DNA from 4 places in the Acidovorax sp. DMC1 genome. Region 3 is predicted to be linked to each of the others. Evidence: predicted binding sites of a transcription regulator. Region 3 holds the regulator's gene; each other region holds the start of a gene.
What was found. The regulator FNR, encoded in region 3, switches genes on or off when oxygen is low (the NO sensors DNR and NnrR bind a similar motif). The targets are predictions, from matches to a motif close to TTGATNNNNATCAA.

Region 1 (7,345 bases), on a different contig from region 3:
TCCGCTGACAGAAAGAAAGGTATTCCTATGCAGATTGGCTTTATCGGACTGGGCGTCATGGGCCTTCCCATGGCGCTGAACCTGGCGCGCGCCGGCACCCCGTTGTGGGTGTGGAACCGGTCGCCCGAGAAATGTGAGCTTCTGCGTGCCGCTGGCGCGCAAGTGGGCGCAACGCCCGCCGAGGTCTGCGCGCAGGCGCAGGTCATCATCCTCATGCTGGCCAACGAAACGGCCATGGATGAGGCGCTGCAACGCGGCACGCCGGGTTTTGCCACCCAGGTGCGAGACCGCACCATCGTGCACATGGGCACCACCTCACCCGAATATTCCAAGGCACTGGAGCAGGACATCCTGGCCGCCGGCGGGCGCTACGTGGAGGCGCCTGTCTCGGGATCGCGCAAGCCGGCGGAGGCCGGACAGCTCGTGGGCATGCTGGCGGGCGACCCGGCCAGCGTGCAGGCGGTGCAGCCCTTGCTGGCGCCCATGTGCCGCACTACCTTTGTGTGCGGATCGGTGCCGTCGGCATTGCTGATGAAGCTGTCGGTGAACCTTTTTCTCATCACCATGGTGACTGGCCTGTGCGAAGCCGCGCACTTTGCCGACCGCAATGGCCTGGACATGGAGCTGTTCCGCTCGGTGCTCGATGCAGGGCCCATGGCCAGCAGCGTGTCGCAGGTGAAGCTGGCCAAGCTGGTGGCGCGCGACTTCGAGGTGCAGGCCGCCATCCACGACGTGCTCAAGAACAACCGGCTCGTGGCCCACGCGGCACGCAATGCACGGCTGGCATCGCCGCTGCTGGATGCGTGCCACGCACTGTTCGCGCAGACCGCCGACATGGGCCTGGGGCAGGAGGACATGGTGGCGGTGGTCAGAGCGCTGGAGGCGCGTACCGAGGCGCTGTAGCGGAGCACTTCGCCCGCAGCACGCCGCGATATGCGTGCCGGTATGGCGACCCGGCCCTTTGGCTGGCGCAAAGGTTGGGCGTTCCACAATGCCGCCATGTTGTACGAGATGAGGAGGAGTTCCATGGCGCCAAGATGGATAGGGTGGTGTGCGGTGTTGTCGGGAGTTTTGTTGGCGGGCTGCGCCAGCGGCCCGACGCATCCCACACTGGCAGGAGCCCAACTGCCCGAATTGATCCCCGTGCGCGACTTTGTGGCCAGCCGCCAGTCCACCGGCGGCTACCGCGTATCGCCCGATGGAAAGCGCATCGCCTGGTTCGGCACCGACGGCGTGGTGCCTGCGATCTGGGTGCAGTCCATCGATGGGGGCGACGCCAAGGCGTTTCGCATCCGCGCGCGCGCCATCCGCTTCAGTGCCGATAGCCGCTGGCTCGGCATCACGGCCGACCCCACGGGCGATGAAAACACCCGCATCTATGCGGGCCCGGTTGAGGGCCCAGGCACAGAGTTGCGTGAGCTGATGCCAGCGCCGCGTTCGGTGGCGCATTTCGCGGAGGCGGTGGATGCCTCGTCCGACTTCATCGTCACCTCCAACCAGCGCGACAAGAAGGTGTTTGACCTGTACCGCGTGAACCCTGCGGGCGGCGCGCCGGTGCTGCTGGCCACCAACCCCGGCAACGTGAACTGGTGGGGTGTGGACACCAAGGGTCAGCTGCGCGCCCGGGCACAGATCCAGGGCGAGCAAGTGCTGCTGGAGCGGCCCGGCACCAAGCCAAGCACCTGGGTGACGGTGGCAGAGCGCAGCCGGTGGGACACGCTGAACATCTTTGGCCTGCACGACGAGGGGCGCAAGGCCTGGGCGCTGTCGAACCGCGGGCGCGACAAGCTGGCGCTGGTGCGGCTGGACCTGACCACGGGCGCCGAGGAAGAGTGGTTTGCCTCGCCCGATGTGGACCTGGACATCGTGACCCTCAGCCGCCGCACCCGCGAGCCGCTGCTGGCGCATTTCATGCCCGGCTACCCGGCGCGCAAGGTGTTCGACCCTGCGCTCGATGCCCGGCTGTCTGCGCTGGCCGGCGACAAGCCTGCAGAGGTGCTGGTGACCAGCCTGGACCAGACCGACAAGGTGCTCACGGTGGCGGTGGCCACCGACCGGGGCACGCGCAGCTACCTGCTGCGCGATGGGCAGGAACCCCGCTTTCTGGGCGAGAACCGCCTGAGCCTGATTGCCAAGGACCTGGCCCCCACCGCGCCCATCACCTACACCGCGCGCGATGGTCTCACCATCCACGGCTACCTCACGCTGCCCGTGGGGGCAGCGCCGCAGCGGCTGCCCACTGTGCTGCTGGTGCATGGCGGCCCGTGGGCGCGTGACCGCTGGGGCGATGGCGCCACCAGCCGCGCCATGCAGCAGTTTCTGGCCAACCGGGGCTATGCGGTGCTGCAGGTCAACTACCGGGGCTCCAGCGGCTACGGCCGCAACCACATGGAAAAAGCCCGGGGCGAGTTCGCGGGCCGCATGCACGACGATCTGGTGGACGGCGTGCGCTGGGCGGTGGAACGCGGCGTGGCCGACCCGCAGCGCGTGGCGATCTACGGTGCCAGCTACGGCGGCTATTCGGCCCTGGTGGGCGCCACCTTCACGCCCGAGGTGTTTGCCTGCGCCGTGGACGTGGTGGGCGTGACGGACATCGCGCGCCTGCTGGAGTCCGCCCCGCCGTATTGGGAGCTGGGCCTGCCGTGGTGGCACCGCTATGTGGGCAACCCGGCCGTGCCGGAAGACCGCGCGCGCATGGATGCGAAGTCGCCCCTGTATCGGGCGGAGCATGCGCAAAAGCCCATCCTCATCATGCACGGTGTGAACGACCCGCGCGTGAAGCTGGAGCAGTCCGAATGGATGGTGGCGGCCCTGCGCAAGGCGGGCAAGCCGGTGGACTACGTCACCTTCACCGGGGACGGCCACGGCAACCAGCGCTGGCCCAACAACCTCACCATGTACCGCAAGACCGAGGACTTCCTCGCCCAATGCCTGGGTGGGCGGACCAGCGGTTTTGACTACTACCAGCTGGGCGCGTGGGCGTTCTGATGGGGCAGGCCGTCACTTGGTTGCTTGCCCGCTGGGGGCCGCGCGGCTGCGGGTTTTCCACCGCACTGGCCTTGGCCGCCGCGTGTGGTGCGGCAGGCGCCCAGCCCGTTGCACCAGCGGGCGCCGCCTCGGCTGCTGGAGAGGGTGCTGCCCCTGCGGCTCCGGTCTACACCCGTGCGCGGCTGGTGTCTGTGGAGATGGATGCGAGCGGCAACGCCACGCTTGTGCGGCTCAAGCTGCTGCCCCGCGCCAAGTTGCCATTCACCACACAGACCTTCCGGGTGGTCAACCCCGCGTTGCTGCACGGTATTTCGCAGGGGTCCTGGGTGCAGTTCACTGCCCGGCACATCGACGGCGAAAACACGCTCACGTCCATCCGCGTTACGGCGGAGTGCAAGCGGTTGGAGCCATGTGACTGACTGACTGCCCGGCAGGGCAAGGGCCACTGCAGCTTGCGCTGCATCAAGGAGAGATTGCGACGGCGACCACTGCGATACAGATATTGGTAGAATGAGAATCACTATTATTTGTATCGAGTCCAGTCACCATGAAAACCATGGACGATGGCGCTGCGGCGCGGTTGCATCTTCCTACGCAGCAGAACCTGTCCTCGCGGCTGGACCAGTTGCCGCGCCGCGCCTTGGGCCGGGTCACGGGCTTGTTGCCCGCGCAGGACGCGCAAGAGCACAGCATGCTGCTGCGCTTGCTGGAGATCGGCTTTCTGCCCGGTGAAACCGTACAGGTGGTTGCGCGCGGCGGCTGGGGCGGCGACCCCATCGCGGTGCGGGTCGGGCAGGCCACGTTTGCGCTGCGCCGCCAGGAGGCCTCCATGGTGCAGGTGCAGCCGCTGGATGAAGCCACACTGCCTGCCAAGGAGCTGGCATGAACGCCCAGGCCACTGTGCAGCCCACCCCCGCCGATGCGCCCCTGCGCGTAGCGCTGCTGGGCAACCCCAACTGCGGCAAGACCGCGCTGTTCAACCTGCTCACCGGCGCGCGCCAGAAGGTGGCCAACTACGCGGGCGTGACGGTGGAGCGCAAGGAAGGCCTGCTGCAGACCGCTGCCGGCCGCCGCGTGCGCGTGCTGGACCTGCCGGGTGCCTACAGCCTGCATGCACACAGCGTGGACGAGGCCATTACCCGCGACATCGTGCGCGGGCGCCGCGCGGGCGAGCCCGTGCCTGATGTGCTGGTGTGCGTGACGGATGCCACCCACCTGCGCCTGAACCTGCGCCTGGTGTTAGAGGCGCGCGCCCTGGGCCTGCCCATGGTGCTGGTGCTCAACATGATGGATGTGGCCGAGCGCCAGGGTATTGCCATCGACCGCGAGGCGCTGTCGCGCGAGCTGGGCATGCCCGTGCTGGCCACCGTGGGCGTGCGCGGCAACGGCGCCCAGGAGCTGGTGCAGTGGCTGGACAGTGCCAACCTGCAGCAGCTGCAGCGCCCCGTGGTGGCGCCCGATGCGGCAGCGCGCCTGGATGCGAGCGATCTGGAGGCGCAAAACGACGTCATCCGCACCCACCAGGAGGTGCGGCGCATTCTGGACCAGGCCGTGCGTGTGCCGGTGGTCAGCCTGCGCACGGACGACCGCATCGATGCGGTGGTGTTGCACCCGGTGTGGGGCCTGTTGATCCTGGCGGCCACGCTATTCCTGATGTTCCAGGCGGTGTTCAGCTGGGCCGAGCTGCCCAAGTCGTGGATCGAAGATGGCGTGGGCTGGCTGGCAGCCCTGGTCAACGCCCACATGGCGGACGGCCCCTTGCGCAGCCTGCTGACCGACGGGGTGCTGGCGGGCGCGGGCGGGGTGCTGGTGTTTTTGCCGCAAATCCTGTTCCTGTTCCTGTTCATCCTGGCGCTGGAGGACTCGGGCTATCTGCCGCGTGCGGCGTTCTTGCTGGACCGCGTGATGGGCACGGTGGGTCTGTCGGGCCGCTCGTTCATCCCGCTGCTGTCGAGTTTTGCCTGCGCCGTGCCAGGCGTGATGGCTACGCGCTCCATCACCCACTGGCGCGACCGGCTGGTGACCATCATGATCGCCCCGCTCATGACCTGCTCGGCGCGTCTGCCGGTGTATGCGCTGCTGATTGCGGCCTTCATCCCAGAGCGCACCGTGGCCGGGGTGTTCAACCTGCAGGGCGTGGTGCTGTTTGCGTTGTATGTGGCGGGCATCGTCAGCGCCATGGCCGTGGCGGCGGTGGCCAAGCTGGCCCGCAGCGACACGCGCGCCACGCCGCTCATGATGGAGCTGCCCGCGTACCGCTGGCCCAGCGTGCGGGGCCTGGCCTATGGCCTGTACGAGCGGGCGGTGATTTTCATCAAGCGGGTGGGCGGCATCATCCTGGCCGTCACCGTGTTGTTGTGGTTCTTGTCCACCTACCCCGGCGCGCCGGAAGGCGCCACGCAGCCCGCCATCACCTACAGCCTGGCAGGCCAGCTGGGCCGGCTGCTGGAGGTCATCGTCGCGCCGATTGGCTTCAACTGGCAGATTGCGATTGCCCTGGTGCCCGGCATGGCGGCGCGCGAGGTGGCGGTGAGCGCACTGGGCACGGTGTACGCGCTGTCTGCCACGGGCGACGAGGTAGCCAGCCAGTTGGGGTCGCTGATTGCGGGGTCTTGGTCGCTGGCTACCGCGCTGTCGCTGATGGCCTGGTATGTGTTTGCGCCCCAGTGCATCTCCACCATCGCCGCCGTGCGGCGTGAGACCAACGGCTGGCGCTACCCGCTGCTCATGGTGGGGTACCTGTTTGCCATGGCGTATGCCGCCAGCTTTGTGACCTACCGCGTGGCGCTGGCGCTGGGCGGGGGCTGAGGAGAAACGTCGTGATGGCTCAGCAATTCATCGTTGGTCTGATTGTGCTCGCTGCAGCGCTCTATGTGCTCTGGCGGTACCTGCCTGGGCGCTGGCGCCAGGGGTTGGGCAAGGTCCACCCGGGGCTGGTCCAGTCGCCGGGCTGTGGCGCGAGCGATGGTGGGTGCAGCAGCTGCGGCAGTTGTGCGGCGCCATCCGATGCAGCAGCTGCAAAACCCGTGGCCATGCCTGTTCGTCGCGGGCCTGCTTCTCAGTGATTGCTATATTTTATATAGCTGCTGGCGCATGATTCACTAGCGCTACAGGCCGTTTTGGCTCCAATTAACTACTGGTACAGCTGGCCCTGGCCCAGCGCGCTCAGTGCCTGTTGCAGGTTGGCGCGCGCCTGGGCCTCGTAGCGCTGCGCAAAGTAGTCCGTGCCGTAGATGTGCGGGCGGTCCAGAAAACCCTGCAGCACCGCACTGCGCCCCGCCACATAGCGCGGCCAGCGCACAAAGAAGTATTCACGCCGCACGTTGCGTTCGAACTGGCGGTACACCGCGGCGTTCTGGCCCAGGATGGCAAGGTCGATATCCACCACCCACAGCGCATCGCCGGTGAGCGGGCCCGGGGTGTGGCGGGTGTCCATCACATGCTGGTGCACGGTCTCGGCCAGTGCGGTGGGCTGCCCTTGGCTCAGCAGAAACTGGCGCGCCCAGTCGGCGCTGCGCTCTTCGTTGTGTCCGCTCCACGGCCAGTAGATGGCGTCGTGGTACCACAGGGCGAGGGCCACAGCATGGGGGTCATGGATCGCGCCGGGTTGGTGGCCCTGCAGCGCCTGCAGGTGCCGCAGGCAGGCCCGCAGGTGGGTGGTGTCGTGGTAGGCGCGGGGCCAGCGGGCCCAACTGCGCAGCAGGCGCCGGCCCTCGGCCCGCCAGGCGGGCGTGTCGCGCCCCAGCGATTGGCCCAGTGCGTTCCAGTGGGCCAGCAGTTCGGCGCTGTGCGCGGGCTGGCGGCGCCAGGGCATGGGGTCTGTCAGGCCAGTTTGCCCAGCAGCAGGTACTCCATCAGGGCCTTCTGCAGGTAAATGGTGTTCTGGCTATGGCCCGCAGCCTGCGGCTGCTTCACGTCCGCTGCGCGGACGTGAGCCTGCGCCGAAACAGGTTGCTGGCGCTGGCGCGCCACCGCATTGCATTTCATGCAATACGGCCGAGCAGAAGGTACTCCATGAGTGCCTTCTGCACGTGCATCCTGTTTTCCGCCTCATCCCATACCACCGACTGCGGCCCGTCGATCACGTCGGCCTCGACCTCTTCGCCCCGGTGTGCGGGCAGGCAGTGCATGAAGAGGGCGTCGGGTTGGGCCGCAGCCATCATTTCGGTGTCCACGCACCAGTCGGCAAAGGCCTTCTTGCGCGCTTCGTTCTCGGCTTCGTAGCCCATGCTGGTCCACACATCGGTGGTGACCAGATCGGCACCCCGGCAGGCCTCCATGGGGTTGCTAAAGAATTGATAGCTGTCAGCGCTGATTCCATGGGCGCCAGCGGCCAATTTCTCGTCCACTTCGTAGC
Region 2 (7,345 bases), on a different contig from region 3:
CACGCACCTCGTCGCCGCTCAAGATCGGGCGCGGCGAGAACCTGCAAAGCCTGAACACACCGGGGCTGTACCCGGCGGGCGAAGGCGCCAGCTACGCGGGCGGCATTCTGTCGGCGGGCGTGGATGGCATCAAGGTCGGTGAAGCCGTGGCGCGCAGCCTGCTCGGCGCGGCCGCATGATGCGGTCGCCCAGCCTGCCGCAGTTTGCAGCAGCGGCCCTGGCCATGGCCGCCGTGGTGCTGGCGTCCAACATCCTCGTCCAGTTCCCGCTCAATGACTGGCTCACCTGGGGTGCCATCACTTACCCGGTGGCCTTTCTGGTCAGCGAGCTGGTGAACCGCGCCCATGGCCCGCAGCAGGCGCGACGGGTGGCGTGGGTGGGGTTTGCGGTGGCCGTGGCGGCCTCGCTGGTGCTGGCGCCGGTGCGCATTGCCATCGCGTCGGGCACGGCGTTTTTGCTCTCGCAGTGGCTGGACATCAGCGTGTTTGACCGTCTGCGCCACGGCACCTGGTGGCGCGCGCCGCTGGTAGCCACACTGCTCGCGGCGGTGCTGGACACCGCCGTGTTCTGGAGCATTGCGTTTGCAGGCACCAGCGACCCGTGGATCACCTGGGCGCTGGGGGACCTGGGCGTGAAGCTGGGGCTGGGGGTGGCGCTGCTGCTGCCGTTTCGCCTGCTCATCGGGCGCCGGCTGGCCCGACCCCACCGCGCGGCCTGAGCCGCACGGCGCCCGTCTTCTTTTCGCTGCTTACTACTTACGCTGCAGGAAGTCCACCGCCAGCGCGGCCAGGCTACGTGCGCCGGTGGGCAGCTGCTCTTCGTCGATGTCGAACAGTGCAGAGTGGTTGGGCGGGGCCTTGGCAAACTCCTTGCCCTTGGGCGGCGCGCCCAGGAAGTAGAAGAAGCCCGGCACAACCTTCTGGAACTCCGAGAAGTCCTCTGACCCAGCGACCTTCGGAATCACCATGGTCTTGCCGCCCATCGCCAGGTTCAGCGCGGGCAGCGAAGCCTGCGTGACCTGCGCGGGGTTGGTAGTCACGGGGTAGGCCACGGGGCCAAAACGCACGCTGGCCTTGGCGCCGCTGGCAGCAGCGATCGACTCGGCCGTGGTGGTGATGCGCTTGAGCGCTTCCTGGCGCATGTCTTCGTCAAACGTGCGCAGCGTGCCCAGCATCTCGACCTTGTCGGGGATGATGTTGTAGCGCGTGCCGCCCTGGATCTGGCCGATGGTGACCACGGCCGGTTCCTGGCTGATGTTGAGTTGGCGGCTCACCACGGTCTGCAGGCCCATCACCACCTGGCTGGCGGCGACGATGGGGTCGATGGTGGCCCAGGGCGACGAGCCATGGCCGCCGCGCCCTTCCACATGGATGGTGATGTTGTCCGACCCGGCCATCAGCGGGCCGCTGCGGTAGCCCACCACGCCGCCGGGCAGGTTGGAGGTGATGTGCAGGCCGTAGATGGCCTGCACGTCCTTGAGCGCACCGGCTTCGATCATGGCCTTGGCGCCAAAGCTGGGCACCTTACCGCTGGCGTCGGGCTCCACCGGCGCACCCTCTTCGGCGGGCTGGAAGATGAACTTCACCGTGCCGGGCAGCTGGGCCTTCATGCCCGCCAGCACCTCGGCTGCGCCCATCAGCATGGCGGTGTGGGCGTCGTGGCCGCAGGCGTGCATCACGGGCACTTCCTTGCCCAGGTAGTTGGCCTTGGCCTTGCTGGCAAAAGGCAGCCCCGTGTTCTCCAGCACGGGCAGTGCGTCCATGTCGGCGCGCAGGGCCACCACCTTGCCGGGCAAGCCACCCTTGAGCGTGCCCACCACGCCGGTGCCGCCCACGCCGGTCTGCACCTCCATGCCCAACTTCTTCAGGTGCTCGGCCACCAGCTTGGCGGTGCGCACTTCCTGGCCCGAGAGTTCGGGGTGGGCATGGATGTCGCGGCGCCAGTTGACCATCTTGGGCGCCACGGCCGTCACGGCGGCGTCGATGGCCTGCAGGCCGGCGGCATCCAGGGCCTGGGCCTGGGCGGACGATGCGAACGTGAGCCCGCTAAGAAGCAGGCCGGTGGCCAGCGAGATGGCAGAGAGGGGTTTGTGCATGAGGCAGATCCGTGCAGGAAGTGAAAACAAAAGGGAACGCAGCAAAAAAAAGCACGTTCATGCTAAGAGTCCACCCCACGCTGCAGTCAAGCGAAAATGGCCATCCACAGAGCCAATATCGCCATGCCCCGTTCTTCTGTCCTGTCTGCGACGGCACCGGTTTTTCGCATCGACATCCCGCTGCTGCCCGAATCAGCGGTGGGCAACGCACTGCAGTTCATCGACCTCTTGCGCGGCGCCAACCTGCTGGCCGGCCTGCGAGGTGGTGCAGGCTCGCCCCGCCTGGCCTGGCGGCTGCTGGATGCCCAGGGCCAGCCCCTGCCGCACCAGCCGGGCCCGCTGGCGGCCTACACGCAGCCCACGGCGGCGCCGGCCGACGGCCCCGCACAGGCCTGGCTCATCCCCTCGTTCCACGCGGCCGACATCCCGGCCATCCGCGATGTGGCGGCGCGCCATCGAGCCCTCTCGCGCCAGATCGGCATTGCGCTGGACGCCGGGCACAAGGTGCTTACCGTGGGCAATGGTGCCTGGCTAGCGGCGCAGAGCGGGCGCCTGCAGGGCCGCCGCGGCTGCCTGCCGTGGTTCTACCTGGCCGGGTTTGAGCGAGACTTTCCCGAGGTGGTGCTGGACGCTGGCCACGACCTGAGCGATGACGGCCTCTGGCTCAGCTGCGCGCTGCCCCACAGCCTGGGTGAGATGGCGATTGCCCTGGTGCGCCATGCGCTGGGCGATGCGCTGGCCCAGACCTGCGCCAGCGTGCTGCGGCCCGACCACGACCGCGGCCGCGCCGCGCTGCAGGCCAACGCGCAGCAACACATCCCCGCCACGCGCGACAGCACCCTGGCCCGTGCCATGGCCTGGATGGAGAACCATCTGGACGAGCCGTACTCGCTAGCCCGGCTGGCGGAGGCAGCGGCGGTGAGCCCGCGCACCTTGCTGCGGCACTTTCAGCAGGAGCTGTCGCAGTCGCCGCTGGACCACCTGCACAGCCTGCGCTGTGCACGCGCCAAAGTGCTGCTGGAGGTGACGCTGGAGAGTGTGCCCAGCATTGCGGTGGCCTGCGGCTACAGCGACCCCGCCGCGTTCCGCCGCATCTTTGTGCGCTACACCGGCATGGCACCGGGGGAGTACCGCAAGCGCCACGCCTTGCGCGCGCCGCGCAGGCGCTGGCGGGTGGATGTGGGGGCATGAGACGCAGCAGCCTCTCCGCCCCGCTGCGAACGCGGCCCCACCACCGTTCCTCCTTGACCTGAATCAACACCCGCAGCGGACAGCGCGCAACACTGGAAGCCCTTGGGCCGGCCATGCATTCGCACGCGCGGCGCAAGGGTTCGCGCCCAGCGCGTCTTCACCGGAGCCACCCCATGTCCACTGCCGCACCGACCACATCCCCGGCCCCTGCCCCTGCATCGGCGAGCCTCGCCAAGCGGCTCGGCCTGCTCGGCGCCCTGGTGGCGCTGCTGGCCGTGCTGGCCTTGCCCACCCCGGCCGGCTTGCCCGTAGCGGGGCAGACCATGCTGGCCATCCTCGCGTTCGCGGTGATCGTCTGGATGACCGAAGCGCTCGAATACTCGGTGAGTGCGGTGGTGATCGCCGCGCTGATGGTGTTCTTGCTGGCCTACGCACCCAGCGTGGCCAAACCCGATGGCGCGGACATGGGCACGGGCGCGGCGCTGAACCTCGCACTCTCGGGCTTTGCCAACAGCGCCGTGGCGCTGGTCGCTGCCGCGTGTTTCATTGCGTCGGCGATGACCGCCACGGGGCTCGACCGGCGCATCGCGCTCACGGTGCTGTCCAAGGTCGGCGCCCAAACCCACCACATCGTGATCGGGGCCATGGTGGTGGGCTTTCTGCTGTCGTTCATCGTGCCCAGCACCACGGCGCGCGTGGCCTGCCTGATGCCGATCATGATGGGCTTTGTGCTGGCCTTCAAGGTAGACCGCAAGAGCCGCTTTGCCGCGCTGCTGGTCATCACCACGGCGCAGACAGCCAGCATCTGGAACGTGGGCGTCAAGACCGCCGCCGCGCAGAACATGGTGGCCATCGGCTTCATCGAAAAGCAGCTCGGTGCGCAGATCACCTGGGGCGAATGGTTTGTGGCAGCCGCCCCGTTTGCAGCCCTGATGACGGTCGCGCTGTTCTTCATCATGACGCGCATGATGAAGCCCGAGATGAAGGAAATTGCGGGCGGGCAGGAGACCATTCGGCAGCAGCTGGCCGAACTGGGCCCGATGACGCTGAACCAGTGGAAGCTGCTGGCCGTGGTGCTGGTGCTGCTGGGGTTCTGGTCGACCGAGAAAGTGCTGCACGACTTTGACACCACCTCCACCACCCTTGCGGCCGTGGCATTGATGCTGTTTCCGCGCATCGGCGTGATGGACTGGAAGCAGTCGCAAAAGGGTTTTCCGTGGGGCACGGTGGTGCTGTTCGCGGTGGGCATCAGCGTGGGCTCTGCGCTGCTGCAGACCAAGGCGGCGGGATGGCTGGCCCAGCTCATCGTGGGCCACCTGGGCCTGCAGATGGCATCGGCCTTTGCCATCCTGATGCTGCTGTCCGCGTTCCTGATCGTCATTCACCTGGGCTTTGCCAGCGCCACGGCGCTGGCGTCCACCATGATTCCCATCGTCATCAGCGTGCTGTCCACCGTGCAGACGCCTGGCATCAACATCGTGGGCATGACGATGATCCTGCAGTTCGTGGTGAGCTTTGGCTTCATCCTGCCGGTGAACGCGCCGCAGAACATGATCGCCTACGGCACCGACACCTTTGACGCGCACGACTTCGTGCGCACCGGCATCGTGATCACGCTGACCGGGGTGATCCTGCTGGTGGTCTTTGCGCTAACCTACTGGCCTTGGCTGAGGCTGATGGTGACACGCACCTGACCGGCAGGCTTACCGCAACGCCTTCTGGCCCCCAGCGGCTGCAGGCAGGCGGAAGGCCTCCACCAGCTCGGCCAGTTGCTGCGCCTGCACGCGCAGGCCTTGAGCAGCGGCGGACGACTCCTCGACCAGCGCGGCGTTCTGCTGGGTCATCTGGTCGAGCTGCGAGACCGCCTCGCCCACCTGGCTCAGGCCTGTGGTCTGCTCGCGGGCGGCGGTGCTGATCTCGCCAATGATGGTGGCCACCTGCTGCACGGACTGCACGATCTCGCCCATGGTGCCGCCAGCGGCGTGGACCAGCTGCGTGCCCTCGTCCACCTGCCGCACGCTGTCGCTGATGAGCCCACCGATCTCCTTGGCTGCCGTGGCAGAGCGCTGGGCCAGGCTGCGCACTTCGCTGGCCACCACCGCAAAGCCCCGACCCTGCTCGCCCGCACGGGCTGCTTCTACGGCCGCGTTCAGTGCCAGGATGTTGGTCTGGAAGGCAATGCCATCGATCACGCTGGTGATGTCGGCAATGCGGCGTGACGACAGGGCAATGCCATCCATGGTGCCCACCACGCGGTCCACCGCCTCGCGCCCGCGCTGGGCCACGCTGCTGGCACCGGCGGCCAGGGTGCTGGCCTGCGCAGCGGCGTCGGCGCTGTGGCGCACGGTGGCCAGCAGTTCTTCCATGCTGGCGGCGATCTCTTCGAGGTTGGAGGCCGTCTGCTCGGTGCGGGCCGACAGGTCGCTGTTGCCCGCCGCGATCTCGCTGCTGGCCCCGGCCACCGACGTGCTGGCCTGGCGCATGCCCACCACCAGCTCGGCCAGCCGCGCCTGCATGCCCCCCAGGCGCGCCAGCAGGGCCTGCAGCTCGTCGCGGTTGCCCGCCTGCGGCGCGGGCACGGGGGAAGTGAGATCGCCTTCGGCAATGCGGTCGGTCACCTCGGACGCATGGGCCAGGGGCTGCAGGATGGAGCGCGACAGCAGCCAGGCACAGGCCAGGCTCAGCAGCAAGCCCACCAACGAGCCCGCCGCCAGCAGCGTGATGCCCTGGCTTTCGCTGCGGGCGGCAGCGGCACGCGCTTCGGCCACACGCTGGCGCTGGTATTCGGCCAGCTTGTCCACGGCAGCGGCGTAGGCGTCTGCCGCAGGACGCAGCTGCTTGGCAATGGCGTCGGGCGGCAAAGCCTCTCCCGCCTTGCGGCGCTTGACGAGGTCGTCCCGCACCGTGCGAAAGCCGTTGCCGGCCTTGTCGATGGCATCGAACAAGGCCTGGGATTCCGGGTCTGCCGCCAGCTCGTCCAGGCGCTTGCGCACTTCGGACGAGCGGGCTGACGTGGTCTTGCGGTCGGCGTCGATGCGCGCCGCGTAGTCGGGGTTGTTGTCGATCTCCAGCAGCGTTTCGGCGCGGGCGGAGCTGAGCACCACGATGGCGTGCAGCTCCCGCGCCAGCAGCGCGCGCTCGGACGACGCACCGCCCAGGTCGTCCGCAATGTCCTGCAGCCCGGCCAGCCGCCAGATGCCCACCGCCGCCGACAGGGACATGACGAGGCAGACCACACCAAAAGCCAGGGCCAGGCGGACGGCAACACGTGCGTGGGAGATGGACATGGGAGGCTCTCGTGAGGGTGAATGGGACAACGCGGGCCTACCGTTCAGGGTGGCAGGCGTTGGGAATGTATCGACAAAAGGTTACAAGTCCTTGAGCCGGCCCACAACAGGCCCCACCCTGCCGGAGCGCCAAAGCAACAGCCGCCCAACAGCCGCCCGCACACCCACAAAAAAAGCCGCCACAGTGCAAGACTGTGGCGGCCCTCGGGTCGGTCAGGCGCAGCGCCTGCAGCGGGTTATTGCTGCTGGGCGTTTTGCAGCGCAGCAATGCGCTCTTCGATGGGCGGGTGGGTGCTGAACAGCTTGCCAATGCCACCGGCAATGCCCATGGCGGCCACGCTCTTGGGCAGCTCGCCGGGGTGCATGCCGCCCAGGCGGGCCAGCGCGTTGATCATGGGCTGGCGGCGGCCCATCAGCTGGGCAGCGCCTGCATCGGCGCGGAACTCGCGCTGGCGGCTGAACCAGGCCACGATCATCGCGGCCACAAAGCCCAGCACGATGTCGAGCACGATGGTGGTCACGTAGTAGCCGATGCCAGGGCCCGAGCTGTTCTCGTCGTTCTTGCGCAGAAAGCTGTCCACCGCGTAGCCAATGACGCGCGACAGGAACACCACAAAGGTGTTCATCACGCCCTGGATCAGCGTCATGGTCACCATGTCGCCATTGGCGATGTGGGCCACCTCATGGCCGATCACGGCCTCGACCTCTTCGCGCGTCATGCCCTGCAGCAGGCCGGTGGACACGGCCACCAGCGCCGAGTTCTTGAACGCGC
Region 3 (7,345 bases):
CTGGTCATTGCGGCTGCGGTGGTCAGCCTGCCCATGGGCTACACCCAGGGCAAGGAATACGCTGAACTCGAATGGCCCATCGACATCCTGATCACGCTGGTGTGGGTGTCCTATGCCATCGTGTTCTTCGGCACCATTGGAACCCGCAAGGTCAAGCACATCTATGTGGCCAACTGGTTCTTTGGTGCGTTCATCCTGGCCGTGGCGCTGCTGCACCTGGTCAACAGCGCAGCCATCCCTGCGGGCATGATGAAGAGCTACTCGGCCTATGCCGGTGTGCAGGACGCCATGGTGCAATGGTGGTACGGCCACAATGCCGTGGGCTTCTTCCTGACCGCTGGCTTCCTGGGCATGATGTACTACTTCATCCCCAAGCAGGCGGGCCGTCCGGTGTACTCGTATCGCCTGTCGATCGTGCACTTCTGGGCGCTGATCTTCACCTACATGTGGGCCGGCCCACACCACCTGCACTACACCGCGCTGCCTGACTGGACGCAATCGGTGGGCATGGTGTTTTCGCTCATCCTGCTGGCTCCCAGCTGGGGCGGCATGATCAACGGCATCATGACCCTGTCGGGTGCATGGCACAAGCTGCGTGACGACCCTATCCTGCGCTTCCTGATCGTGTCGCTGTCGTTCTACGGCATGTCCACGTTCGAGGGCCCGATGATGTCCATCAAGACCGTCAATGCCCTGAGCCACTACACCGACTGGACCATCGGCCACGTGCACTCCGGCGCCCTGGGCTGGGTGGGCCTGATTTCGATGGGTTCGCTGTACTACCTGGTGCCCCGTCTGTTCGGCAAGGACAAGATGCACTCCGTCAAGGCGATCGAGTTGCACTTCTGGATGGCCACCATCGGCATCGTGCTGTACATCGCCGCCATGTGGATTGCCGGCGTGATGCAAGGCCTGATGTGGCGCGCGGTCAACCCCGACGGCACGCTCACCTACACCTTCGTGGAAAGCGTGAAGGCGACCTATCCCTTCTATGTGATCCGTGTGGCCGGTGGCCTGCTGTACCTGGGCGGCATGCTGGTCATGGCCTGGAACGTGTGGCTGACTGCCATCTCGGGCCGTTCGGTCAAGGTGGCCATTCCTGCAGTGAACACGGCCCACGCCTGAGTCCGAAGGAGATCATTCATGTCCAATAACAACACATCTGCTTCGACCGGTTTCACCCATGAAAAGGTGGAGACCAATAACTTTCTGATGATCGTGCTGATCCTGATCGTGATCGCCATTGGCGGCCTGGTCGAGATCGTGCCCCTGTTTTTCCAGAAGTCCACGACCGAGGCGGTCAAGGGTGTCGAGCCTTACAACGCCCTGCAGCTGGCGGGCCGCGACATCTATATCCGCGAGGGTTGCTACAACTGCCACTCGCAGATGATCCGCCCCTTCCGCGCCGAGACGCTGCGGTATGGCCACTACTCGGTGGCGGGCGAGTTTGTGTATGACCACCCCTTCCAGTGGGGTAGCAAGCGCACGGGTCCCGACCTGCACCGCGTGGGCGGCAAGTACAGCGACGAATGGCATCGCATCCACCTGAACAACCCCCGCGATGTGGTGCCCGAGTCCAACATGCCCGCATACCCCTGGCTTGAGAAGAACCAGGTGGACCCCGCAGTGATGGCGCCCCGCATGAAGGCCCTGCGCACCGTGGGCGTGCCTTACACCGACGAGCAGATCACGGCTGCTGCGGGCGAGGTCAAGGGCAAGACGGAGCAGGATGCGCTCATCGCCTACCTGCAAGTCATGGGCCGTGCGCTCAAGTAAGCAAAGGAGATATCCCATGGACATCACCACCATGCGCATCGTCGCCACCCTGGCATCGATGGCCTGCTTCATTGGCATCTGGGTCTGGGCCTACCGAGGCCGCAACAAGGCCCGGTTTGACGAGGCAGCCCAGCTGCCTTTCGAGACAGATTGACCTTCACCAGAACGAGAACACCCCATGAGTGACTTCACCAGCAATTTCTGGTCGGTCTTTGTGACCACGCTGACCCTGGTCGGCATCATCGCCTGCGGCATCCTGCTTTGGATGGCGGGCCGCAAGAAGGTGGTGGCCACCTCCGACAACACCACCGGCCATGTCTGGGATGAGGACCTGGTCGAGATGAACAATCCCCTGCCGCGCTGGTGGGTGTGGCTGTTCGTCATCACCATCGTCTTTGGCCTGGGCTACCTGGCCGCCTATCCAGGTCTGGGCAGCTTCACCGGCAAGCTCAACTGGACGCAGAAGGGCGAGTACGAAGCCGAAATGGCCAAGGCCAAGACGGAGCTGGAGCCGCTGTACGCACGCTTTGCCTCCATGAAGCCTGAAGACGTTGCCGCCGACCCCCAGGCCCATGCCATTGGCGAGCGCTTGTTCATGAACAACTGCGCACAGTGCCACGGCTCCGATGCGCGCGGCAGCAAGGGCTTTCCGAACCTGACGGACAACGACTGGCTGCACGGCGGCACACCCGAGAAGATCCGCGAGACGCTGGAGAAGGGCCGCATCGGCAACATGCCTCCCATGGCGGCCGCCGTGGGCTCCCCGGAAGACGTGCGTAACCTGTCGCACTACGTGCTGAGCCTGTCGGGCAGCCCCCATGACTCGCTGCGCGCATCGCTGGGCAAGGCCAAGTTTGCGGCCTGCGCAGCCTGCCACGGCATGGACGGCAAGGGCAACCAGGCACTGGGCGCGCCCAACCTGACCGATGACATCTGGCTGCATGGCTGGGGCGAGGCCGCCATCACCGCCATGATCAACAACGGCAAGGTCAACCAGATGCCTGCACAGGCCGAAAAGTTGACCGAGGCGCAGATCGGCGTACTCTCTGCCTATGTGTGGGGCCTGTCGAACAAGCAGGTGGCTGCACGCTGACCTGGCTGCCGGGCGGTGCGTGAGACGCACCGCCCGGGTTTCCGTTTGAAGGCACCCCTTTTGCGCCTTAATTCCGTTCACAAAGCGACACCATGAGCACACCCAGCGAGCCGGCTCGCAAGGTCATCCCGATTACGCCAGTCGCGGCAGATGCGTCTTCTGCGGGCGAGATCATCTCGCTGTACGAAGCGCAAAAGAAGATCTACCCGCGTTCCATCAGCGGCCTGTTTGCGCGCTGGCGCTGGGGCATGGTGTTTCTCACGCAGCTGGTGTTTTACGGGTTGCCGTGGTTTGAGTGGGGCCAGCGCCAGATGGTGCTGTTTGACCTGGGGGCTCGCAGGTTCTACATCTTTGGCTTGGTGCTGTATCCGCAGGATTTCATCTACCTCACCGGCCTTCTGATCATTTCGGCGTTGTCGCTGTTCCTGTTCACCGCGGTGGCCGGGCGTCTGTGGTGTGGCTTTGCGTGCCCGCAGACGGTGTACACCGAAATGTTCATGTGGATCGAGCACAAGATCGAAGGCGATCGCAGTGCCCGGCTCCGCCTGGACAACGGCCCTTGGACGTTCGAGAAGATCCGCAAGAAGTTTTTCAAGCAGGTGGTGTGGATTACGGTGGCCCTGTGGACGGGGTTCACCTTTGTGGGGTACTTCGTTCCCATTCGCGAGCTGGGCAGCGAGCTGCTGGCGTTCCAGGGCAGCTGGCAGATTTTCTGGGTCCTGTTCTACGGTTTTGCTACCTACGGTAATGCGGGCTTCATGCGCGAGCAGGTCTGCAAGTACATGTGCCCTTACGCGCGCTTTCAGAGCGCTATGTTTGACAAGGACACGCTGATCGTTACCTACGACCCTGAACGTGGCGAGCAGCGTGGTCCGCGCAAGAAGAACATCGACTACAAAGCCCAGGGCTTAGGTGACTGCATCGATTGCTCGTTGTGTGTGCAGGTCTGTCCCGTGGGCATCGACATCCGCAAGGGTTTGCAGTACGAATGCATTGGCTGTGGCCTGTGTGTGGACGCCTGCAATACCGTGATGGACAAGATGCAGTACCCGCGTGGGCTCATCCGCTATTCGACCCAGAACGGCGTGGCCAAGCACTGGACGCAGTCGCAGATGTTGCGCCGCGTGCTGCGCCCCCGCGTGCTGATCTACAGCGCCGTGCTGGTCACACTGTGCGTGGCCATGTTGGCCAGCCTGGTGGCGCGCACGCCGCTGAAGGTGGATGTGGTGCGGGACCGCGCCGCGCTCTCGCGCATCGTGGCGGGAGGCAAGCTGGAGAACATTTACCGGCTGCAGATCATGAATGCCACCGAAGGCGAGCAGCGTTATCGCATCAGTGCGCGAGGCCTGGAGGGGCTGGAAGTGGCTTCTGAGGCTGAAGTGGACATTGGCGCGGCGGAGTCTCGCTGGGTGGCCGTGCGTTTGCAGATTCCTTATGGTTCCGCTACGCCCGGATCACACGCCGTTCAGTTTGATGTGCAGGCCGTAGGAGCAGCGGCCCATGTCACGGAGAAATCCGTGTTCCTTGTACCGCGCTGAGCGGTATTCCGGTGGGGCCCTTCAGGGCCGCACTTTGACCGATATTGTTGAGGAGTAAAGCACCATGTCTTCAAACCCTGCCATTGCAACCCCGGCGGCAACCGTACCCTGGTGGAAGTTTGGCCATGTGTGGCTGGTGATTGCCGGTCCACTGATCGTGATCGTGGCGGGCTTTGTGACGCTGTGGCTGGCGATTTCGCGGCCCGACCCTGTGGTGGCGGAGGACTACTACCGCCAGGGCATTGAAATCAACAAGACACTGGCGGCGCCGGAGAAGAGTCTGGCGCCGGCCCTCAAGGCCCGCAACCATGCGGCCACCCCTGTGCAAGACCAACCACGCTGAAACCTCTAGGGTCGCACACCCTGGCGACCCCGGCAGCACCAGGAGACAGAACCTATATGTGGACGCAACGCCTGATGTGGATTGCATGGCCCGCCTTTTTGATGGCGGGTGTGCTGGAGATGCTGGTTTTTGCCATGGTGGACCCCCAGGACCTGCATTGGTTCGGGCAGCCTCTGGCGCTGTCGAGGCAGGGGGTGTACACCCTCGCATTTTTTGTGTTCTGGGCCATCACCATGGCCACCAGCGCGTTGACCACGCTGCTGTCCATGTCACCGTTTGAGGTCAACCGCTGTCCCGTGCCCGACGGGGAGCGCCCTGACGATTGCCGAAAGACATCGTCGTCTTGCTCCTGAGCCTTTTTCGCCGGTTCATGCGGGCATGCGCTGCATGCCGTTTTAGAAGGGACCGTAGGGCTTTTGTACCGCCCCGACCCTCAGCCGACGAGGGGCCGTACTCAGTGGCAGGTCTGCTGGCTGTTCACAATGCGTCGCAGGGCATCGGTGTCGAGGATGCGCACATGGCGCTGTTTGACTTCCACGATGCCTTCTTCCACAAACTTGGAGAAGGTGCGGCTCACTGTTTCAAGTTTGAGGCCCAGGTAGCTGCCGATCTCTTCGCGCGTCATGCGCAGCACCAGTTCCGATTGCGAGAAGCCCCGTGCATGCAGGCGCTGCACCAGGTTGAGCAAGAAGGCCGCCAGGCGCTCCTCGGCACGCATGCTGCCCAGCAGCAGCATCACACCATGTTCGCGCACGATCTCGCGGCTCATGATCTTGTGCACGTGGTGCTGCAGGGCCGTGACTTCGCGGGACAGTTCTTCGATGCGGTCGAAAGGCATGACGCAGACCTCGGCATCTTCCAGGGCCACCGCGTCACAGGTGTGGTGGTCATTCACGATGCCGTCCAGCCCGATGATCTCCCCCGCCATCTGAAAGCCTGTGACCTGGTCGCGACCGTCTTCGGTGGCCACACAGGTCTTGAAAAAACCGGTGCGGATGGCGTACAGGGACGTGAAGGACTCGCCATTGCGAAACAGCGTGCCGCCGCGCTTGACCTTGCGGCGGACAGCAACGACCTCGTCAATGCGCTGCAGTTGCTCTTCGTTCAAGCCCACGGGCATGCACAGCTCGCGGAGGTTGCAGTTGGAGCAGGCGACTTTGATGGTGAGCGGGTTCATAAACACATGGGCTTGGGTTAGCGGTCAAGCATATCGCGCTTGCCGTACACGAACCTGAATACAGAGCGCGGGCAAGCGGCTGACCTTCATCAAATTGTCGCCGTATCGCTTGCGGGTTCACTTGATGCAGGTCAAGGACATGTCCCAGAGCCTACGGCACAGTCAAGGTGTACGCAAGGAAATTTCCCCATGACTGCTGTTTCGCCAGACCTTCTGCGCCGCTTTGACGTGCCAGGGCCCCGCTATACATCCTATCCAACGGCCGACCGTTTCGTGGAGGCGTTTGGTCAGGAAGACTATGTGCTGGCGCTGCAACAGCGCCGCTCGGGCACGCTGGCCAAGGCCATGCCGCTGTCCCTGTACGTGCACATCCCGTTTTGCGAATCCTTGTGCTACTACTGTGCCTGCAACAAGATCATCACCAAGCACCATGACCGCGCCGAGGTCTACTTGCGCTACCTGAGCCGCGAGATCGACCTGCACACCGCGCACTGTGGCGTAGGACAGGTGGTGAGTCAACTGCACCTGGGCGGTGGCACGCCCACCTTCCTATCCGATGATGGATTGCGGGAGCTGATGGCCATGCTCAAGCGCAGCTTCACGCTGGCGCCTGGGGGGGAATACTCGATCGAGGTGGACCCTCGCACCGTCAATGCCGAGCGTCTTGCACTGCTGGCTGAGCTGGGGTTTAACCGGCTGAGTTTTGGCGTGCAGGACTTTGATGCCGAAGTGCAGAAGGCTGTGCACCGCATCCAGCCTGCCGAACAGGTGTTTGCGCTGGTTGAGTCTGCGCGTTCGTTGGGCTTTGACTCAGTGAATGTGGATTTGATCTACGGCCTGCCGCGCCAGACGCCCGAGTCTTTTGACCGCACGCTGGCTCAGGTGGCGCAACTGCGGCCTGACCGCATCGCGCTGTATGCCTATGCGCACTTGCCAGAGCGTTTCAAGCCACAGCGTCGCATCATCTCTGCGGAGTTGCCCACGGGCGCGAGCAAGCTCTCCATGTTGTCGCGCTCGCTCGATGCCTTCATGGATGCTGGATACGTGTACGTGGGCATGGACCACTTTGCGCTGCCCACCGATGCCCTGGCCGTGGCCAAGCGTCAGGGGCGCCTGCACCGCAACTTTCAGGGCTACAGCACGCAGCCGGACTGCGACCTGATCGGCCTGGGCGTATCGGCCATAGGCCGTGTGGGGGCAACCTACAGCCAGAACTCCAAGACGCTGGATGAGTACTACGACTTCCTGGACCAAGGGCGGTTGCCCGTAGTGCGCGGGTTGGCGCTCACGCGCGACGACCTGGTGCGCCGTGCGGCCATCATGGCCCTGATGTGCCAGGGGGAACTGCTGTTCGAGCCGATGGAGCAGGCATGGCTGATCGACTTCCGCCAGTATTTCGCTGCGGAGTTGGCTCAATT
Region 4 (7,345 bases), on a different contig from region 3:
GGATCAGCACCTGGCCGTTGTCGAGCTCCAGCGCAGGCACCAGGCCCTGTGGGTTGATGGCCTTGAACGGTGCTTCGGCCTGTTCGTCCACGCGCAGGTCCACCGGCACGTAGTCGGGCGTGAGGCCCTTGAGGTGGAGCGCGATGCGCAGGCGGTGCGAGGTGCCGCTGCGGAAAAAGCTGTAGAGCTTCATGGGGCGGTCCTCGGTTTATGCGGGTTGGCCCACGGTCAGCGCGATCTCGCCCACACCCTCCACGCGGCCGGTGATGTGGTCGCCGGGCACCACGGCGCCCACGCCTTCGGGCGTGCCGGTGTAGATGAGGTCGCCGGGCTGCAGGTGGTAGAACAGGGAGAGGTCGGCAATGATCTCGCGGATGTTCCAGATCAGCTTGTCCACGTTGGACTGCTGCTTGACCGCGCCGTTGACCGACAGCTCGATCACGCCGGACTCGATCACCTGGCCCGGCATGGGCACCACCTCGCTGGCCACGGAGGATTGCTCCACGTCCTTGCCCAGATCCCAGGGGCGGCCCTTGTCGCGCGCCACCAGTTGCAGGTCGCGGCGGGTCATGTCCAGGCCGCAGGCGTAGCCGTAGATGTACTCATGCGCCTGCTCGGCCGGGATGCGGAACCCGGCCTTGCCAATCGCCACGACCAGTTCCATCTCGAAGTGGTAGTTCTGCGTCTCGGGCGGGTAGGCCACGGTGGCGCCTGATTCGGTCAGCGTCTGGGGCGCCTTGGTGAAGTAGAAGGGGCGCTCCACGCTTTTGTCCACGGGGCGGCCCATCTCGACAGCATGCGCGTGGTAGTTGCGGCCCACAAAGAACAGGCGGTGGATGGGCAGGCGCTGCGCGCTGCCGCGCACTGGCAACGATTGAACGGGCGGTGGGGTCCAGAGGTAAGAGGTAGCAGTCATCGGGGCTTCCGGTCGAAGAGGAGTGCAGGGCCCACCCGCGTGGGCGGGCAGACGCTGCAAGGAATGAATGGGGCGGGGTTGTTGTCAGGCAGGCTCGATTTGTTCGCGCCAGGCATGCACGGCCTCAAAAATCGGTGTGTCGCTGAAGCGAAACAGATCCAGCGAGGGCTGGCCGGCATCGCACTGGGTGGTGAAGGGCTGCCAGGACGGCACCACAAACATGTCCCCACGGCGCACCTGCCACTGGTGGTCTCCCACCTTCACCGTGCCCTGGCCGTCAAACACCTGGAACACCGACGAGCCCACCTCGCGGCGCGTGCGGGTGGTGGCGCCGCTGCTCACGCGGTGCATCTCGCAGCGGATGGTGGGCAGCACGTCGCGGCCATTGGTGGGGTTGGTGTAACGCACTGCGGCGTGGCCGGGGCTCAGCGTGGCGGGGTGACCCTCGGCTTCCAGCGCCAGTTGTTCGTTGAGGGCCTTGTCGGTGTCCACCCAGCGGTAGGCCAGCATGGGGGTGACGGGCTGGTCCTGCAGTTGCGACACCGGGCGCAGGCCCGGATGCGCCCACAGTCGTTCGGAGCGTGAGAGCATGGGCGTGATCCGCTCTGCCGGGCTGATGGCGTCGCGCCCCACCTCGAAGAACTGGGACTCGGTGTAGTAGGCGAACGGAATGTCCAGCCCGTCGATCCAGGCCATGGGCTTGTCGGCCGCGTTGTGGTGGGCGTGCCAGTTCCACCCGCCCTGGGGCAGGAAGTCGCCGCGCGACATGCGCACCGAGTCGCCATTGACCACGGTCCACACCCCTTCGCCCTCCACGATGAAGCGGAACGCGTGCTGTGTGTGGCGGTGTTCGGGCGCGTCTTCGCCCGGCATCAGGTACTGGATGGCCGCCCACAGCGTGGGGGTGGCAAAGGGCCGCCCGCCCAGGGACGGGTTGGCCAGGGCGATGGCCCGGCGCTCGCCCCCGCGCCCCACGGGCACGATGCGGCCGGCTTCATCGGCCAGCGGCACCAGCCGGTCCCACCGCCACAGGTGGGCGCTGGCCTTGCTCTGCGGATGGGGGGGCATCAGGTCGCCGATCTGCGTCCACAGCGGCACCAGCATTTCCTGCTCAAAGCCACGGTACAGCTGCTCCAGCGCGGGGGTGGGCTCGGGCTGGCCAGGGGCCGCCACGGCGGACAGGCGAACGGGGGACGGTACGGGATCCATCTCGCTCATGGGAATTCCTTGGGTTGAATGTGGGGGTAGGGGAGAAGATCGATGGGGCAAGGCGCCCGGCTGGCTCAGTCGGCCAGGCAGTTGTCGACCTTCCAGCCATACAGCCACTCCATCGCGTCGTAAAAACGCTCAGGGCTGCGGCCCTTCCAGAGGTCGTTGCGCACCAGGCGCTCCACGCCCTGGGCGTGAAAGATGCGGCCCATTTCGCGTGCCGACAGCACCACGCGTGCCGTGCGGGCGACGCGCGAGCGCTCGTACAGCGACAGCGCCTGGGGGAAGTCGTGTTGGCAGCGCTTGAGAGCCTCGCCCAACGTCACCGCGTCTTCCAGCGCCATGCAGGCGCCCTGGGCCAAGTACTGCAGGGTGGGGTGGGCGGCATCGCCCAGCAAGGTGGCACGGCCAAACGTCCACTGGCCGATGGGCTCGCGGTCGGCGGTGGCCCAGCGTTTCCAGCTCTTGGGCATGTCGATCAGCTGGTGGGCGCGCGGGCAGCAGTCGCGGTAGTAGCTCTGCACCTCTTCGCGGCTGCCCTCGCGCACGCCCCATTCCTCCTGCTCGCGGCTGTGGAAGGTCACGACCACGTTGTACTGCTCGCCGCCACGCAGCGGGTAGTGCACCAGGTGGTAGTTGGGGCCGACCCAGATGCTGGCGGCGTTCCAGCGCAGGTCTTCGGGGAAGTCGTTCTTTTCCACCACGGCGCGGTACACCACATGGCCCGACACGCGGGCGGCATCGCCGACGTATTGCTGGCGCACGACGGACTTCACGCCATCCGCACCAATCAGGGCCTGGCCCCGGTGCGCCACGCCATGCTGGTCGTACACGGTGACGGTGTCACCGGTTTGCTCCACGCGCTCGATGCGCGTGCCGGTCAGTGTCTCGATGTTGCCGTGCGCTTTGGCCCCTTCCAGCAGCGAGGTGTGGATGTCCGCGCGGTGGATCACGGCGTACGGGTTGCCAAAGCGCTGGCGAAAAGCCTCGCCCGTGGGGATGCGGCCGACCAGGTGTTCGTCCAGCGCGTCATGCATCACCATTTCGTCGGTGTAGACCGCGCGGGCCCGCGCCAGCTCGCCAATGCCCAGGGCGTCGAACGCGGCAAAAGCGTTGGGGCCCAGCTGGATGCCCGCGCCGATCTCGCCGAGCTGCGGAGCCTGCTCCAGCACCTTGACCGCATAGCCCTGGCGTGCCAGGGCCAGCGCTGCTGCCACGCCACCGATGCCGCCGCCAGCGACCAGGACGGGCGCCGTGGGAGTGTTCAAAACTGTCATTGCCGCTGTCTCCATCCGTTGTGCCACTGACGTGGATCAATAAGCCGTATACATATCGAAAGTACACTGATGATTAGTGTAGGGCCTAAAATGACCCGCATCAAGATCGGTAGAAACCCTAGATTCATGTCCGTAGAGATCGACAACCTCCCTGGTTTCCATATCCGCCGCCTGCAGCAGATTGCGGTGGCCGTGTTTCTGGAGGAGACGCAGGCCACGGGCATCACCCCTGTGCAATACGCTGCGCTGTATGCCGTGGGGCGCGAGCCGGGCATCGACCAGCGCACGCTGGCGCGCACCATTGGTTTTGATACCTCCACCATTGGCAGCGTGATCGACCGGCTGGAGTCGCGCGGGCTGATGCAGCGCAATGCCCACCCCGAAGACCGCCGCGTGCGTCTGCTGACCCTCACGCCCGAAGGCCAGCGTGTGCTGGAAGAGGTGGAGCCCGGCATGCTGCGCGCGCAGGAGCGCATGCTCGAACCCCTCGCGCCCGAACAGCGCGCGGTGTTCATGGACATGCTGCGCACGCTGGTGCGGGGCAACAACGCGCTCAGCCGTGCGCCCAGCGAGCCGCTGGACGGACGCGCTGCACGGCGGGCCCGGTGACGCCATGGACTGGGACAACCTGCGCTACTTTCTGGAACTGGCCCGCGCTGGCACGTTGGTGGGTGCCGCGCGCCGCCTGGCCGTGGACCACACCACGGTGGCGCGCCGCCTGCAGGCGCTCGAAAAGCAGGTGGGCTCCGCCCTGTTTGCACGCGAGGCCGGCGGCCACCGGCTGACCGAGGCCGGGCGCGCGCTGCTGCCCCAGGTCGAGGCCATGGAGGCCGCCTTTCTGGCGGTGGAAAACGCCACACCCGGCGTGCGCCAGGGCCTGCATGGCCTGGTGCGCATCGGTACCACCGAGGGCTTCGGTAACCTGATCCTGGCGCCCCAGCTGGCCCGGTTTGCGCTGGACCACCCCGGCCTGGTGGTGGACCTGCTGGCGCTGCCGCGTTTGGTACACCTGTCGCGCCGCGAGGCGGACATCGTCATCTCGCTGGAACGCCCGGCGCGCGGTGCGGTGGTGGTCGTGAAGCTCACCGACTACGTGCTGCAACTGTATGGAGCGCGCAGCTACCTGCAGCGCCATGCCCCCATCCACACGCCAGACGATCTGCGGGGCCACACCTTCATCAGCTACGTGGACGATCTGCTGTTCAGCAAGGAACTGCAGATTCTGGACGAGCTGCACCGCCCCGCGCACTTCGCGCTGCGCAGCACCAGCATCCTCGCCCAGTACGAAGCCGCCCGCGTGGGGGCGGGGCTGGCAGTGCTGCCCGCCTTTGTGGCGGCGCAAGACCCGTCGCTGGTGCCCGTATTGCCAGGGGTGGCACGCTTTCAGCGCACCTTCTGGATGTCCATGCCGGGCGACAACAAACATGTGGCCCGCATGCAGGCTACCTGGGCGTTTTTGCGCGAAGCGGTGGCGGCGCAGCAAGGGTTGCTATTGCCGCCTGGGGATGGACAGTGAATTGCTTTTGCTACTGTATTAATAGCTGTTTGCGCTTTTGAGGTAAGCGCTAGAGGCCATTTTGGCTTGATATCGGAGGGCAAAGGATGGAAGTGAAGAATCAATCAGGATCTGAGTCTTGAACCCCATGCCACATCCCAGCCCGCTTCGCGTGCGCCAACGCGCAGCGGCGCTGATCCAGAGCGAGGGCCGCGTGCTGCTGCACCGGGTGGTGGGCGACGCTTTCTGGGCGTTGCCCGGCGGTGGCATCGATGCGGGGGAGACGGCGGCACAAGCCCTGGTCCGAGAACTGCAGGAAGAACTGGGCCAGCCCGTGGAGCCCGGCCCGCTGGCCTGTGTGGTGGAAAACTTCTTCACGTACGCTGGCACCGCGTACCACGAGATCGGGCTGTATTTGCACGCTATTCCGCTGCCCGGAAGCCTGTTGTTGTCGCGCCCGGGGCCCTATGCGGGCGTCGAGGGCTCGCGCGCGCTGGAGTTCGCGTGGTTCGGGCCGGACGAGCTGGAGGGCATTGATGTGCGGCCTGCATTTCTGGCGGCGCACCTGCGGCACTGGCTGGTGCACGGAAGGGCTGAGGTCGTGCACATCGTTCACCGTGACCCGGGCTTTTGAAACCGACCCGTTGCGGCGGTGGTAGCCAAGTGCTGCGCTGCACCACGTTGGACGCTGTGCGGCGTTTTGATAGGGTCAGCGCTTGGCACTTTTTAGTGGGAAATCCTGTGACTCCTTCAGAACTGCAAACCTACCTGCACCAACACATCCCCCTGTCCCAGGCCATGCAGGTCACCGTGGTGGAGGCATCGCTGCAGCAAGTGGTGCTGACTGCGCCCCTGGCGCCCAACATCAACCACCGCGAAACGGTATTTGGGGGCAGTGCCTCGGCTGTGGCCATTCTGGCGGCGTGGTCGATGCTGCACCTGGGGCTCACCGCTGAGGAGCTGGGCAGCCGGCTGGTGATTCAGCGCAACACCATGGACTACCTCATGCCCATTGACGGCAGCTTCACGGCTGTAGCCCTGGCGCCATCGCGGCCGGCCTGGGAGTCGTTTACCCGCATGATCCGCCGCAAGGGGCTGGGCCGGATCACACAGGCCGCAGCGCTGCACTACCAGGGGCAGGTGGCGGGGGCGCTCGCTGGCGAGTTTGTGGCCTTTGGCCCAGGCTATGCGTGAAGCGTGAGCGGTGGGGCGCTCTTGCTCTTGCATGAGGGGCCAAACTCGCCCCTTTAGCCCCCGCTGATCCCGCCATTGCCTGGGCGGCAGGCGCGTAACCTTGTAGCCCTGGGCGATGCGGCGGACTCCGGATGGATGGGGTCGCCAAGGCGGTCGCCACACAGGAGTTCATGGCGATGTCCCCTCTCATTTCCGGCCTCGCATCGGTGGCGTCGATGATTTTCAATGCGGCCTCCAGCGGCGCGGGCAAGGCGTCTGCGCGGCGTGGGGGGGAGGCGGCGGCGCCCGAGCCCTCGGCCGTGGTCACGCTCAGCCCCGAGGCGCAGACGCTGGCGGGTATGGCAGGGCAGGGCGTGCTGGCCACTCAAGGTGCGTCTGCGGGCACGGTGAACGCCGTGGGTCGTTCATCGGGCCAGACCACCGCGGCACTGCCCGGTGGCCGTGCAGCAGGTGCCGTGTCCAAGGACGATTTCCAGGCGCTGCTGACGCGGTTTGGCGCTACCGAAGACCAGAAGCAGCAGATCACCGCAGGCTTTGACGCCGACAAGGACGGCATCATCACCCACGATGAATTCCTCAAGGGACTGGCGCGCACTAAGGGCCAGCAGGCAACTACCGACCCCTTTGCGCAGGCCGTGCTGCAGGTGATGGACCGTGCAGGCAACGCCGATGGCACTGTGGGCAAGGACGAGTTCGCTGCGCTGTCGTCAGCGTTTGGCCTGGCCGAGCGGCGCACGCACACGGCTTGACCACCCCGTACTTGACCACCCTTTGAGGACCCTCTGCACTGGAGGGTTTCGGCACGCTCAGGTTGCTTTGGGCAGCGGCAGCAACACCCAGAAGCTGCTGCCCTTGCCCGGCTCGCTCTCCACACCCAGGCTGCCGCCCATGCCCTCGACCAGGCGTTTGCACAGCGCCAACCCCAGCCCGGCGCCCTCGAAGCTGCGGGTGGTCGATCCGTCCACCTGCTCGAACAGGGTGAAGATGCGATGCTGGTCGCCCGCCGCAATCCCGATGCCCTCGTCGGTGACGCGCAGACGCCATACGGTGGAGTCCGGCGTGTCTTGCTCGGTGTGCAAGGCCAGGCGAATAGCGCCTGAGGGGCTGAACTTCACGGCGTTGTCCAGCAGGCTGACCAGCACTTGCTGAATGCGCTCGGCATCGCCCACATGGCGGGCCGTGCTGCCCTCGCCGTCGATGGTCATGAACATTTGCAGCCCCTTTTGGCGCGCCTGCGGCTCCAGCAGCTGCAAG

Region 1: the regulator FNR is predicted to act here: its motif matches at 3,441-3,454, upstream of ACT531_RS19390 (FeoA family protein).
Region 2: the regulator FNR is predicted to act here: its motif matches at 3,340-3,353, upstream of ACT531_RS00455 (DASS family sodium-coupled anion symporter).
Region 4: the regulator FNR is predicted to act here: its motif matches at 3,429-3,442, upstream of ACT531_RS21115 (3-hydroxybenzoate 6-monooxygenase).

Annotation. Positions count from the first base shown of each region.
Region 1 is NZ_JBQUYO010000010.1:164,491-171,835, reverse strand. Features, by position in the region: gene ACT531_RS19405 (NAD(P)-dependent oxidoreductase) at 28-903, shown strand; gene ACT531_RS19400 (S9 family peptidase) at 1,027-2,988, shown strand; gene ACT531_RS19395 (hypothetical protein) at 2,976-3,407, shown strand; gene ACT531_RS19390 (FeoA family protein) at 3,545-3,874, shown strand; gene feoB (ferrous iron transporter B) at 3,871-5,796, shown strand; gene ACT531_RS19380 (HD domain-containing protein) at 6,122-6,802, opposite strand; gene ACT531_RS19375 (hypothetical protein) at 6,811-6,975, opposite strand; gene argF (ornithine carbamoyltransferase) at 6,972-7,345, opposite strand, start outside.
Region 2 is NZ_JBQUYO010000001.1:99,067-106,411, forward strand. Features, by position in the region: gene ACT531_RS00435 (NAD(P)/FAD-dependent oxidoreductase) at 1-179, shown strand, start outside; gene ACT531_RS00440 (VUT family protein) at 176-718, shown strand; gene ACT531_RS00445 (amidohydrolase) at 752-2,095, opposite strand; gene ACT531_RS00450 (GlxA family transcriptional regulator) at 2,219-3,286, shown strand; gene ACT531_RS00455 (DASS family sodium-coupled anion symporter) at 3,460-4,980, shown strand; gene ACT531_RS00460 (methyl-accepting chemotaxis protein) at 4,990-6,573, opposite strand; gene htpX (protease HtpX) at 6,810-7,345, opposite strand, start outside.
Region 3 is NZ_JBQUYO010000005.1:62,301-69,645, reverse strand. Features, by position in the region: gene ccoN (cytochrome-c oxidase, cbb3-type subunit I) at 1-1,125, shown strand, start outside; gene ccoO (cytochrome-c oxidase, cbb3-type subunit II) at 1,144-1,776, shown strand; gene ACT531_RS12315 (CcoQ/FixQ family Cbb3-type cytochrome c oxidase assembly chaperone) at 1,793-1,930, shown strand; gene ccoP (cytochrome-c oxidase, cbb3-type subunit III) at 1,955-2,869, shown strand; gene ccoG (cytochrome c oxidase accessory protein CcoG) at 2,962-4,407, shown strand; gene ACT531_RS12300 (FixH family protein) at 4,472-4,750, shown strand; gene ACT531_RS12295 (hypothetical protein) at 4,807-5,103, shown strand; gene fnr (fumarate/nitrate reduction transcriptional regulator Fnr) at 5,205-5,927, opposite strand; gene hemN (oxygen-independent coproporphyrinogen III oxidase) at 6,117-7,345, shown strand, end outside.
Region 4 is NZ_JBQUYO010000014.1:16,410-23,754, reverse strand. Features, by position in the region: gene maiA (maleylacetoacetate isomerase) at 1-193, opposite strand, end outside; gene ACT531_RS21125 (fumarylacetoacetate hydrolase family protein) at 209-916, opposite strand; gene ACT531_RS21120 (cupin domain-containing protein) at 1,001-2,134, opposite strand; gene ACT531_RS21115 (3-hydroxybenzoate 6-monooxygenase) at 2,200-3,402, opposite strand; gene ACT531_RS21110 (MarR family winged helix-turn-helix transcriptional regulator) at 3,529-4,011, shown strand; gene ACT531_RS21105 (LysR family transcriptional regulator) at 4,016-4,918, shown strand; gene ACT531_RS21100 (NUDIX hydrolase) at 5,046-5,531, shown strand; gene ACT531_RS21095 (YiiD C-terminal domain-containing protein) at 5,639-6,091, shown strand; gene ACT531_RS21090 (EF-hand domain-containing protein) at 6,268-6,840, shown strand; gene ACT531_RS21085 (sensor histidine kinase) at 6,898-7,345, opposite strand, start outside.